4 regions of the Oceanisphaera sp. W20_SRM_FM3 genome follow, and region 1 is predicted to be linked to each of the others. Evidence: predicted binding sites of a transcription regulator. Region 1 holds the regulator's gene; each other region holds the start of a gene.
The links. The regulator LexA, encoded in region 1, represses DNA repair genes until DNA is damaged. The targets are predictions, from matches to a motif close to ANCTGTNTNNNNANACAGNT.
Positions count from the first base shown of each region.

Region 2: recN (DNA repair protein RecN) is a predicted target of LexA. The motif match lies at 1,530-1,549, and genes of this name have one in related genera.
Region 3: ACEN2G_RS02410 (DUF4250 domain-containing protein) is a predicted target of LexA. The motif match lies at 1,630-1,649, and genes of this name have one in related genera.
Region 4: ACEN2G_RS09775 (YebG family protein) is a predicted target of LexA. The motif match lies at 1,653-1,672, and genes of this name have one in related genera.

Region 1 covers NZ_JBGQOP010000013.1:29,312-32,468, forward strand. The annotation lists gene coxB (cytochrome c oxidase subunit II) at 1-962, opposite strand, end outside; gene lexA (transcriptional repressor LexA) at 1,264-1,875, opposite strand; gene ubiA (4-hydroxybenzoate octaprenyltransferase) at 2,008-2,871, opposite strand; gene ACEN2G_RS08730 (chorismate--pyruvate lyase family protein) at 2,906-3,157, opposite strand, start outside.
Region 2 covers NZ_JBGQOP010000002.1:81,414-84,570, forward strand. The annotation lists gene recN (DNA repair protein RecN) at 1-1,507, opposite strand, end outside; gene nadK (NAD(+) kinase) at 1,719-2,603, opposite strand; gene grpE (nucleotide exchange factor GrpE) at 2,805-3,157, shown strand, end outside.
Region 3 covers NZ_JBGQOP010000002.1:230,859-234,015, reverse strand. The annotation lists gene ACEN2G_RS02420 (heme ABC transporter ATP-binding protein) at 1-402, shown strand, start outside; gene ACEN2G_RS02415 (thiopurine S-methyltransferase) at 515-1,192, opposite strand; gene ACEN2G_RS02410 (DUF4250 domain-containing protein) at 1,287-1,496, opposite strand; gene ACEN2G_RS02405 (hypothetical protein) at 1,676-2,119, shown strand; gene hemH (ferrochelatase) at 2,410-3,157, opposite strand, start outside.
Region 4 covers NZ_JBGQOP010000016.1:14,753-17,909, forward strand. The annotation lists gene ACEN2G_RS09770 (ABC transporter ATP-binding protein) at 1-1,085, shown strand, start outside; gene ACEN2G_RS09775 (YebG family protein) at 1,317-1,640, opposite strand; gene ACEN2G_RS09780 (Bcr/CflA family multidrug efflux MFS transporter) at 2,025-3,157, shown strand, end outside.

The DNA of each region.
Region 1 (3,157 bases):
ACAATATGCAGGTGAGCCGCCTTATCCTTTAAAATCAACTGGCTGCCTTTAAGTGGCGGAAAAGCGCCGGGCAAACCTTCACCATTAGCTTGGTGACAAGCGGCACAAATGCGTTGATACACCTGCTCGCCGGTTGTCATCAGCTCATCCATGGTCATTTGTGTGGCCAATTGCGCTTGTTCGTCGGCTTTGGCTTGCAACTGCTTAGCTTTAGCGTCGGCCAGCCAAGTATCGAATTCGGCACCGCTTTTCGCTTCCACCACTATCGGCATAAAGCCATGGTTTTTGCCGCATAGCTCAGCGCATTGGCCACGGTAAATACCCGGCTCGTTAATACGCGTCCAAGCTTCATTAATAAAGCCCGGCACCGCGTCCTTTTTAATGGCAAACGCCGGTACCCACCAAGAGTGGATCACATCATCAGAAGTAATTAAGAAGCGGATTTTACGATCTGTGGGTAGCACTAAGGGCCAATCTACTTCCAGCAGGTAATTCTCACCTTTAGCAACTTGCCCTTGAATTTGCTCTGGTAAAGTACCAATCAAGCTATAAAAGCCGACATCTTGTTCAAAGTAGCTGTAATGCCATTTCCACTGCGAACCCGTCACTTGCACTGTCAGATCCGATTGGCTGGCATCTTCCATGGCAATTAAGGTACGAGTGGCCGGAATGGCCATAATAATCAAGATAACGAAGGGGATCAGAGTCCAGAGAATTTCTACTTTGGTACTTTCATGAAACTGAGCAGCCTGTGCGCCCTTGTCTTTACGATGATGAATAATAGCCCAAAGCATAATGCCGAATACAATGACGCCAATGGCCACGCAGATCAGGAATATGGTCATGTGTAAGCCATACACTTTTTGGCTGATGTCGGTCACGCCAGTCGTCATATTCAAACGCGTTTGCGCTTGCGTCGGCAGGGCTATGAGTAAAGGCAATAACAACGGATTTAGCTTCACCACCCACCCCCAAGTTAATCTTGAATATTGGCGTACTAACGTTGAATGATGGTGCTATTCGGATCTACGTGGCGGCATTCGACGTTAACAGTAAGTAAAGCATCGAAAGCGAAAAAGGAAAGAAAATAATGATGCTACGCTGATGAACCGCGTGCTAAGACAAGGGGTTACAATATGCTAGAACGAAGTAGAGACGGACAATCGAAGGTTAAAAAAGAGAAAATAAAAATACTGGCAGGCTGCGTGAGGCGGCTAATTTCCTCACGCGAATTGGCCAAAACCCGTTAAGAATCGACGTCAGTTAAAAATCAGAGTTACGGATCACACCTACGGCGAGGCCTTCTATGATCAACTCTTGACTGCGCAAGTCCACTTCTATGGGGCTAAGCTCTTCGTTTTCCGGTAATAAACTGACCTTATTACCCTTACGCTGAAAACGCTTCACCGTGACTTCGTCGTCTAGGCGCGCCACTACCACTTGGCCATTGCGTACTTCTTGCGTCTTGTGTACCGCTAACAAATCGCCATCCATGATGCCGATGTTTTTCATGCTCATGCCTTTAACGCGCAATAAGAAGTCGGCAGCCGGATGAAACAGGGCGGGATCCAACTGATAATGACTTTCTATGTGCTGCTGGGCCAAAATCGGCTCGCCGGCGGCCACGCGACCAATCAGCGGCAAACCCATTTCTTCTGGCTCTTCTTCAATTAAGCGTATACCTCTAGAGGTACCCGGCATCATGGTAATAACGCCTTTTTTGGCCAGCGCCTTAAGGTGTTCTTCTGCCGCATTCGCGGATTTAAACCCCAAGATGTTGGCAATTTCGGCACGCGTCGGTGGCATACCGGTTTGCTGGATCTGATCTTTAATGATGTCCAGTACCTGAGACTGGCGAAGCGTAAGCGCTTTCATAGGGCACCTGTTTTTTTATACAGTTAACTGTCAGTATATCCAGTATACGCGCCGGAGCAAGTATAAAATATCAGACCCACTCTTTAGGGCTAGATAACAGCCTTAATTTCGCCAAACTGCAGCCATAACCGCCTAGAATAGCGTCAGCACTAAGCCAATAAACACCAGCATGCCCACGTAGTTATTATTCAAAAAAGCACGAAAACACAACTCACGTTCTCGGTCGCGGATCTGGCGTTGCTGATACACAAATAAGCCCGCCGCGCCTAATAAGCTCCAATAAAACCAAGCCCCTAAGGCAAAGGCTTGCCCAGCCGCCACCAAGAGAATGAGCGTCACTAACTGCAAGATGCCGATGATGAGCTTATCTCGGCGACCAAACAAGATGGCGGTAGATTTAACACCTATCTGCAAATCATCGTCACGATCCACCATGGCGTACATAGTGTCATAGGCGACAGTCCAGGTCAGATTGGCGGCAAACAATAACCACAGCCCCAGCGGCAAGCTATTACTTTGGGCGGCAAAGGCCATGGGGATCGCCCACGAAAAGGCAATGCCTAAAAATAGCTGCGGCAAGTGAGTGTAGCGCTTCATAAAAGGATACAGCGCAGCCCAACCTAGGCCGGCCACCGACAACAAAATAGTCAGCTTGTTGGTAGTCAGCACTAGCAAGAAAGACACGCCGACCAAGAATGTAAAAAAACCTAACGCTTGGCGCTCGGTCAGCTCCCCCGTCACCAAAGGCCGCCCATTGGTGCGCTTTACATGACCATCAATATGCCGGTCCGCATAATCATTGATCACACATCCCGCCGATCGCATCGAGAACACGCCCACGATAAACACCAACAATAACCACCAAGACGGGCGGCCCTCACCGGCAATCCATAAGGCCCATAAAGTAGGCCAAAGCAATAACAAGGTGCCTATGGGTTTATCGAGCCGAGCCAGCGCCATGTAAGCGCGCCATTTAGGTCGCGTGAGTGTGGGCATATTAGGGTTAGGCGAAGTGAGGCTGGTCATAACATTACTCTCTAGTAAACGCAGGCGGCAGACAAAATAACTCACTGACTAAGACCCTTGCCTCGGGAATAGCCAACACAGAGCGGCGCGCCCATGGCGATGAGGTAGTGGAGGCTGGCAAATGAGGATGAACTTGCAAGACTAGTTGCTGAGACTCGGCTGCCGTTAACTGAGCAAACTCAAACCGACTGCGCACTAATTGCGGATGTTCGAACAGTAGTTCGCCTAAGGCTTTTTGGCCTAAGCCGCCGAGCGC
Region 2 (3,157 bases), on a different contig from region 1:
GCTGATGACCATTGCCTGCCACTTGCGGCAGGTGGGTGATCACCAACACTTGGGTGGACTCACCGAGCTGGCGCAATAACTTGCCCACCACAGCGGCCGTTGGCCCGCTGACGCCCACATCCACTTCATCAAAAATAAGGGTTGGGGTTGCTACTTTTTGCGCGGTAATCACCTGAATGGCCAAACTGATGCGCGATAGCTCGCCGCCAGAAGCCACTTTCGCCAAGGGGCTCATAGGCTGACCTGGGTTTGTGCTCACCAAGAAGTCGACTTTATCTATGCCTAAGGGCGAGAAACCGGCATTGTCATCGGCGGTCACGGTAATTTCAAAGCGGCCGTGCTCCATGCTCAGCTGATGTAGGCTTTGGGTAATCTGGTTATTTAACGACTGAGCGTAGCGTTGGCGGCTGTGACTGAGTCGCTCGGCGGCTTGTAAAAACTGCACTTTAGCCTGAATAACCTCTTCATCAAGCTCTTGTAATCTGTGGTTGTTGGTATCCATCTCCGCCAGTTGGCTTTTAATTTGCAGGTGGAACTGCGATAACGCCACTGGCTGCACATGGTGTTTACGAGCCAGCTCCATCACTTTGGTCATGCGGGCTTCAACTTCATGCAAGCGTTCTGGATCCAGCTCTAAGCGATCTAAATAGCGGCTCAGCTCTATGTGGCCTTCTTCTAATTGAATAAGACTGCTTTCTATCATTTCTTGCACTGGGCTTAGCAGCGCATCCATTTGGCACAAGTCAGTGACAACTTTTAAACCTTGGCGCAATTGCTGTAGGGCATTGCTGTCATCACCGTCGCCCAAGATATTTAACGCCAGCTGACAATCGTTTAATAGCTCAGCCCCATTGGCTAGACGTGCATGCTCTGCTTCCAACTCAGGGAACTCATCCGTGTTTAAGGCTAACTCGTCAAGCTCCGCCACTTGGTATTCGAGCAATTGGCGCTGTGCTTGCCACTGGGCTTGCTCGAGTTTCAGTTGTTTACGCTCATTACTCAGCTGGCGCCATAATTGATAATGCTTACTGGATTTTTGTAGTAGCTGGTGATGGCCTGCATAGGCATCAAGCAAGGTGCGTTGATAGTCTGATTTTTGTAGGGCTTGATGGGCATGTTGACCATGGATATTGATAAGCAAGGCGCCCAATGCTTTCAATTGAGCTAAAGGCACCGGCATGCCATTAATGTAGCCTCGAGAACGGCCCTCTGGCGTTAAGGTGCGGCGCAGTATGCATTCATCTTGTTCATCCAGCTCTTGCTCATTCAGCCAAGCTTTCACGCGGGGGAGTTTATCGATACGAAAACGGGCGCTAATGTCGGCTTTATCGGCACCGGGTCTTACCGAGTCGGAGTCACCGCGCTCACCTAGCGCTAACGCTAATGCATCTATGGCGATCGACTTACCGGCACCGGTTTCACCTGTGATGCTGGTCATGCCGGCACGCAAGTCCAGCTCAAGAAAGGAAACGATGGCAAAATTACTGATGGTGAGCTGAAGTAACATGATAAATCCCCTGCACAAAGTATACTGTTTATATAAACAGTATACTGTTGTTTTGTACAGTAGCAAGGGTAAGATGCAGCTGCAAGCGCCGAGCGCCCCACACCAAGCTAAAAACAGTTAACTGAGATCATGACTGGCCTCAGAAAGACGGCTAACGCTTAACGCTGTGGCTATTTTTTGTTTAGCTCGGCGCCGAGCGCCTGGCGCTGCCTTAAAACAACTTGCTACCCCAACCCAGTTTGCTACGCAAGACTTCAAAGTAGTTATGCCCTCTAGGGTGTAAGAGTTTCAGCTTGTGCGGGCTTTTATTGATGTGAATTTCATCTCCGGGTTGCACGGCCAGCGAGACATGGCCATCGCAACTGATTAACATTTGGCTGGTCTTGCTGTTTTGTGAGATCACTAATTTCACTTGCGAGTCGGCGTCGATCACTATGGGTCGGCAACTTAAGGTATGTGGAAACATGGGAACCAGTGTGATGGCATTGAGGTTAGGCGTGACTATGGGGCCTCCCGCAGACAGCGAGTAGGCGGTTGAGCCTGTGGGGGTGGCCACTATCATGCCATCTGCGCGCTGACTGTACATAAAGACGCCATTGATATAGACCTCAAATTCTATCATGTGCGCAATTTTACCTGGATGTAATACCGCCTCATTCATTGCGGTATTGCTGGCCTTAAGTTGGCCGTGACGATGTACTTGCGTTTCCAGTAAAAAGCGCTGCTCGGCTTGATAGTCCCCGGCTAATAATCGCTCTAACGGTTGCTCAAAGCTGTCGGGTGATAAATCCGTTAAGAAGCCTAGATTGCCGCGGTTTACACCGACCACTGCCACATCAAAACGTGCTAACACGCGCGCTGCACCCAGCATGTTGCCGTCGCCGCCAACCACTATGGCCAAGTCAGCACGCTCGCCCAGCTCCACCATTTCTAACAGTTCAACATTCTCTAACCCTAACTGCTCACCCACGCGGCGCTCGATCACCACATTTAAACCTAAGCCAGCAATGTGTTGATAGAGTGCAACCAAGGTTTGGTTGGCACCTTCGTGATCGGGTTTGCCAATGAGCGCTATGGTATTAAATTCAGTTTCCATTGATATAACCCAGCATAAATGATGAATTGAGCAAGGTGGCCAGCAAAATAAAGGGCCGCATAAGCTTCATTCTAAATAACCCCATCGGTTAGTGCTACCTATGAAAGGTAATGATAAAAATATTCTCTTGAATTTTGCCATGGGCTCCCCCATATAACAGGCAAGCAAGAATGTTGACCAGAATATTGAGATGGAGACGAGATGAGCGATAACAAATATCAGCCTGAAGCAGAGCAGGGCGTAGAGCAAGAGCCATTAACCCCAGATACCGCAGCGCTTGAGCCAGAGGTTGTTGAGTCGGCCAGTGACGCTATTGTTGCAGAGCTTGAACTTCAGCTCTCTGCCGCTAATGAGCTCGCCCAAAGCGAGAAAGACAATGCTTTGCGCGCCTTGGCGGAAATGGAAAATTTACGTCGTCGCGCGGCACAAGATGTCGAAAAAGCGCAAAAGTTTGCCTTAGAAAAATTCGCCACTGACTTATTGCCTGTGATCGACAGTTTAGAGCGCGCTTTGGAGCACACAGATAAAGAGAATGATGGCTTTAAGGCTGTGTA
Region 3 (3,157 bases), on a different contig from region 1:
CAAGCGCAGGTATGGCACTTACGCGATGCGCCTTATCCCAGATTGTCGGGCGGTGAAAAGCAGCGGGTGCATTTTGCGCGAGTATTGGCGCAGTTAGTGGGGCCGACCGCACAGCGACTCTTATTATTAGATGAACCCACCTCGGCGCTAGACTTGGGCCAGCAACATGGCTTATTGAGTGAGGCACGCCGTTTGGCCAATGAGGGCTGTGCGGTACTTATCATAGTGCACGATCTTAATTTAGCGGCGCGCTATGGCGATCAACTGGTGCTGCTCTATGCCGGTCAGATTGTTAGCCAAGGCACCCCCGAGCATGTACTAACAACCGCAAATATAGAACAATATTTTGGCTATCAAGCTCAACTCTTACACAGCCCCCACGGCCACCCGGTGCTAGTGTAGATACGCGGTTGAACATCAAGATTTCATGTTAGCTTTACGCCACCCTGCAGGCTGCGCTAGGCTAAAACATGGATCGCCGCGTCGTGGCACTTCTCGCAAGACTAATGACCAATTACTCTTCACTATTTCTAACCAACACGAAACACAGTTCATCGAAAAAGCTCAGTTCACCGCTGGCCACTCTCGGGTTGGCGTGGCCTTCTTTCATTTTGCTGCGCAGTGCTACGGTGAAGTAAGGGGTAAACAAAGCGAATACCGCTTGTTCATCAATGGAAAATGGCGGAGCTTGCTGTTGCTCAGGCGCATAATGTACTGTGATTAACAATAAGCTGGCACCAGGTTTGAGTAGACGAGCTAACAGTTCGACATATTGCGCTCGCATCTCTTTAGGCAAGGCAATTAAGGCGGCTCTGTCGTAGCCGGCATCAAATTGTTGCCCGAGATGATGCGCCTGAAACTTATCTATCTGAAAAAAGTCACCCTGATAAATGTGTAACTGCTCGGCTTGCCAACATTGGTAAGGGCCAACGGCAGTTTGGGTGGGGGTTAGATTCGCCTCAGCAAAAAAATCCGCTACCGCCAAGGGCGATAATTCAAAACCGCTCACTTTATGGCCCCGTTCGGCGAGCCATAACATATCTTTGCTTTTACCGCATAGAGGCACCAGCACTTGGCTCGGTTTGGCGAGAGCAAGCGTTGGCCACTCTTGAGTAAGTTGCGCGTTAATCTGCTCTCGATGAAAACCAATGCGCGCCGTTTGCCAGCGCTGATGCCAAAATTCTGCGTCCATAATTGCCTCTCGTTTACGGGGTAAATGAATCATTCAGGTTAGCACGCCGCCTTTTAGTTAAAAAAGGTAAGCCATAGAAGTTACGTCATAAAGCTCACACTGACTGGCAGGGGATCGGCTTAAATTGATTACTGATGGCATCATATTGGTAGCCAATCTGACTCATGCTGGCAATCAACCACTGGGTATCCAGTTCAAATTGCGAGATTAACGTGCTTAGGCTGTCGCATTCTAAGCGCAGTTTCTCATTTAAAATACTCAGCACCATGAAACTGTCCATGGTTTCGAGTTGTGTCTTGTCCATATTTACTGCTCCTTAAGTTAATAAAAAATCAACAAGCCCCGCCCTGCTTGGCCTTAGCTAATGGTTAATGATCATCACCTCTAAATACTGTGAATTTAACCAGTGTTTACTTGATCTCTTTGTGAATGATCATTACTGTATGGATACACAGTAGTTAACCACAGGAACGCAAACTGCTTATGGCCACTATGCTGCTATCTCACTCCTCACCTTGTCTATCTATGACGGCTTCATCTAAAACCGGTTTATCTCTGGCTTGGGGCACGCTTGCTATGACGACTCAAGATAGTCACTCACTAACATCAAGCCAGATACCCACTTCTACCGTCAATATCAGCCACTGGAGCCCGACGCAACAAGCAGGCTTACTCAGCAATTTGGCGCTGATCAGTCAAGGTAATCAAGGGTGGATCTTAGTCGCCAACGCCCCTGCTCCTTTATCTCGTCAGCTGCTTATTAACGCCGGTATTAATCCTGCCCGTGTTATTGATGCGAGACAAGCGTCCTCACAGCTAATCGAGCAAGCCATAACCAGCCCCAGCATTGCTGCCGTCGTGTGTTGGAAAGGATCGCATATGGTCTGCAGTACTTTACGTTTATGTAAGAAGAGTCGGCGTCATTAAAAAGCTAGCGGTTAATGCGCACTGCTGATGAGAGTAAGGAAAGTCGAGGTCGATTTGACTTGAGGACTGTAGGTTTAAATACTCAGGCTTAAATACTCGGGTTTACCTGATTACCCATAGGTTCAGCCATGTTTCAGTGACTTTAACGTCAATAGATTCAATTGGTTACAAGGTGGCCGTCTCTTCACCGAAGAAATGGGCGGCTACAAAAAAAACCGAAACACAGCGCCAGATCCTCGGCACTGTATTTCGGTTTAGATTGTCTTTTTTTTATGGCTTATGGCTGTATTTTAAGCTATTTCCTTACACACCAAATCCATCATCATACGAATATGCGCCGGATTATCGTTTAGGGCAGGAATATAATGATATTGCTCGCCCCCCGCTGCCAAAAAGTACTCTTTGTTTTCACTGGAAATTTCTTCTAATGTTTCTAAGCAATCGGCAGAAAACGCAGGGCAAATAACGCTGATGTTTTTAATGCCCTCGCCGGGCAGCTTCTCCATGGTTTCATCGGTATAGGGCTGCAGCCATTCTTCACGACCAAAACGCGACTGAAAGGTAGTGCGCCACTGATGCGCAGCCAAGCCTAACTCGGCGGCCAACAGCTCAGAGGTGCGATGGCACTGCTGGCCATACGGGTCACCTTGGTCTTCAAAACGCTTCGGAATACCGTGATAAGACAACAACAATAACTCGCTTTGGCCGTGCTCTTGCCAGCTGGCACGCACCGACTCCGCCAAGGCTTTAATGTAGCCGTGGTTATCGTGGTAATCGCGAATAAAGCGAAATGCCGGCAAACGACGCTCTTTTTTCATCAGTTTCGCCCAGCTATCAAATACCGACGCCGAGGTGCTTACCGAATACTGAGGGTAAAGAGGCAAAATAATGACGCGGTCGACACCTGCTGCTTTTAATTCTTGCCAAGCAGTATTAATAGAAGGCTCGCCATAACTCATGCCTAACGCCACTGGCATATCTATGCCGGCATCTTGCAACATCTGGCTGAGCGCGACTTGTTGGCGACGGCTGATCACC
Region 4 (3,157 bases), on a different contig from region 1:
ATTATTTACTGCGCGTGATCGACCGCGCTCGAGGCGTGCGCGACACCGCTATCGATTATGCGTGGAAGAGCGAAGCGGCCAGTCGCGCTAGCTTCTTGCTGTTTTTATCTGGCGTAGAGGTGTTTCGCGCCGCCGGTATGATAATGGTGCTTTATACCAACCTGACAGTGGGTGAGATCTTTGCCGTCTTCAGTTATCTGTGGTTCATGATGGGACCGATACAAGATCTTCTGAATATGCAATATTCATTTTATGCGGCCAGTGCTGCGTTAAAGCGCATCAATAATATGCTGGCATTAGGTACTGACACGGATCGACAAGCCGTGGGCGACCTTAAGCATTCGCCGCAGGCTGATCCTTTTTTGGGTGTTACTACCCTGCCCATCAGCGTGCAAGATTTGAGTTTTTCCTATAATGGCGAGCGCAAGGTATTAGACCAAGTCAACTTGCACATTCACGCCGGTGAAAAAGTGGCTCTGGTGGGTGCCAGCGGCGGCGGTAAGTCGACCTTTATTCAACTGTTATTAGGCTTGTATCCCGCTGACAGCGGCGAAATTCGCTTTGGTGGGGTTAGCAGCCAAGCGATTGGCTTTCCCATTATTCGTGAACACATCGCCACCGTTCTACAACAACCCGTGCTGTTTAACGACACCATTCGCGCCAATCTGTGCTTGGGCGATGAGCATGACGACGCGGCACTGTGGCAAGCCCTTAAGGTAGCGCAACTCTTTGATGTGGTTTTTACCATGACCGAAGGCTTGGACACCCAAGTAGGCAGGCGCGGCATGAAGCTCTCCGGCGGCCAACAGCAACGACTCGCCATCGCGCGCATGGTGTTAAAAAATCCGGCCATCGTTATCTTAGATGAAGCCACCTCTGCGCTCGATACAGATACCGAAAATAAGCTGCATACGGCATTGGCGGAATTTTTACAGGGACGAACCACCTTAATAGTGGCGCACCGCCTCAGCTCAGTGCGCCAAGCGGATCGGGTACTGGTATTTGAAGACGGTAAGATAAGCCAGTCTGGCACGCACCAAGAATTGCTGGCGCAAGAAGGCCTGTATCGGACTTTGTATCACTGATTACGCGTGAGGCGTGAGGTCCAGGCAAAAATACAGCGCCGAGCACCAAGCTAAACAAAAACGGTAACATCGCTGTCGGCATGGAGCAGCAAAGCTGTAGTTCTGCGGTAGTCGCGTGCTTTAGCCGCGAAAACCTGCATAGCAGGTTCTGAGGTGCCAAGCACAACGGTTGCGAGGAGGCGTAACAGGGTTTTCCCTCACGCCTCACCTTTTACGCCTCACAGTTAGCCATCAAGCCACGGCGTTAATGTCGTCTTCTGGCTCAGCATCTTCTGCAGCTGCAGGCTCAGCCTCTTTGGTGTTACGGGCGGGCTTAGGGGCTTTTTTGGCGGGCTGTTTTTTCGGTCCGCTGAGCAAGTCTTGGTTTTCGGCTAAAAACAGCGCCAGCGCTTCACGATCGGTTTCATTTAGCGTGATCGGCGCGCGTTCCAACACTTCATCTAGGTGCTCTGCCAAGTCGAGCAGACGATCGTAAGCATCGGCGTCTTTTTTATTAATAAACGTCATTTTTTCGATTCCGTTTCTAACCACGAGATACTGTATTGTTACTGCCATTACTGACTCCTTATCTGTATGGGCATACAGTAATATTATGTAGACCCAGTTGCAAGCCTATCGCATCACACCGGGTAAAAAATTGAGCGCGATTTTAAGCGTCTTAAGCTCGCTCAATTATGACTTTACCGCGCACTTGCCCGTATACTGGCGGGCTTAGAGTCAGGGCCTGATACAACACAGTTTCAGCTGCTCACTCGTGAGATTGTTAAGTGTGAGCTGGCAAGCTTAGCGTTTGTGGCCGATAGTGAGAAGGTGACACTCAGCGGTCTGCAGCTCGCGCTTCCCCTAGGCTAGGTACACGGATTTAGTACCTAGCTTTTTTTGCTTTATTTTGTCGACAACCGCAAGGAGCGCTTGTTTGCTTGGAGGAATCTGCGGCGTATGTCAGCTCACGCATCGTTACCGTTAATTATCTTGCTTGGCGCCGTGTCCGCCCTCACGCCACTGGCCATCGATATGTACCTGCCAGCCATGCCGGCCATCGCCGAAACCTTGGCCAGTAACTCCCATCGCGTACAAGCCACGCTTGCCGCCTACACTGCCGGCTTTGCCTTAGGTCAACTGTTGTTTGGCCCCCTTTCCGATGCCAAAGGCCGCCGTCCGGTATTACTAGGCGGCATGTTAGTATTTGCCGCCGCCGCCATGCTGTGTGCCATGGCCACTAGCGTAGAAAGCCTGACTTGGTTGCGCGCCGCGCAAGGCTTTGCCGGAGCAGCGTCGGCCGTGGTAGTACAAGCCTTAGTGCGCGACTTATTTAACCGCGAAGACTTTGCTCGCACTATGTCCTATATCACCTTGGTGATGACGCTCGCGCCCTTAATTGCCCCTATGCTGGGCGGGCATTTGGCCCATTGGTTTGGTTGGCGCTCCATTTTCTGGGTGTTAGCGGGTTTTACCGTCATTATTGCGGTGTCGTGCAACTTTCGTCTGCCCGAGACCTTGCCCTTAGCGCGCCGCCAACCATTGCATTTGGGCTCCATATTGCGCAGCTACTTACGCCTGCTGACTAGTCCGATGGCATTGGGCTTTATGTTGTGTGGCGCCTTTTCCTTTGCCGGTATGTTTGCCTTCTTAACCGGTGCTTCGTTTATTTACATCGAGATCTATGGCATAGCTCCCCAGCATGTGGGCTACTTATTTGGCTTAAACGTCATCAGCTTGATGCTGTTCACTATTTTTAATGGCCGCTGGGTGCACCGCTTAGGCTCGCGCACTATGTTGCGCTTAGCGCTGGGGCTGCAGTTATTGGCCGGACTGCTGATGCCGATTGGTCCGTTAATGGGCTGGGGATTATGGTCTGTGGTGGCGCCCATCATGTTGTACGTGGGTGTGATCTCCACCATCGGCAGTAACAGCATGGCCAGCCTACTTGGCAGCTTACCGAACTTGGCGGGCACGGCATCGTCCATGGCAGGGACGCTGCGCTTTGGCTCTGCGGCCTTGGTGGCGGCATTTGTGGCGCTGCTGCCCGATGGCTCGCCGTTATATATGTTGATTACCATGAGCGGCTGCAC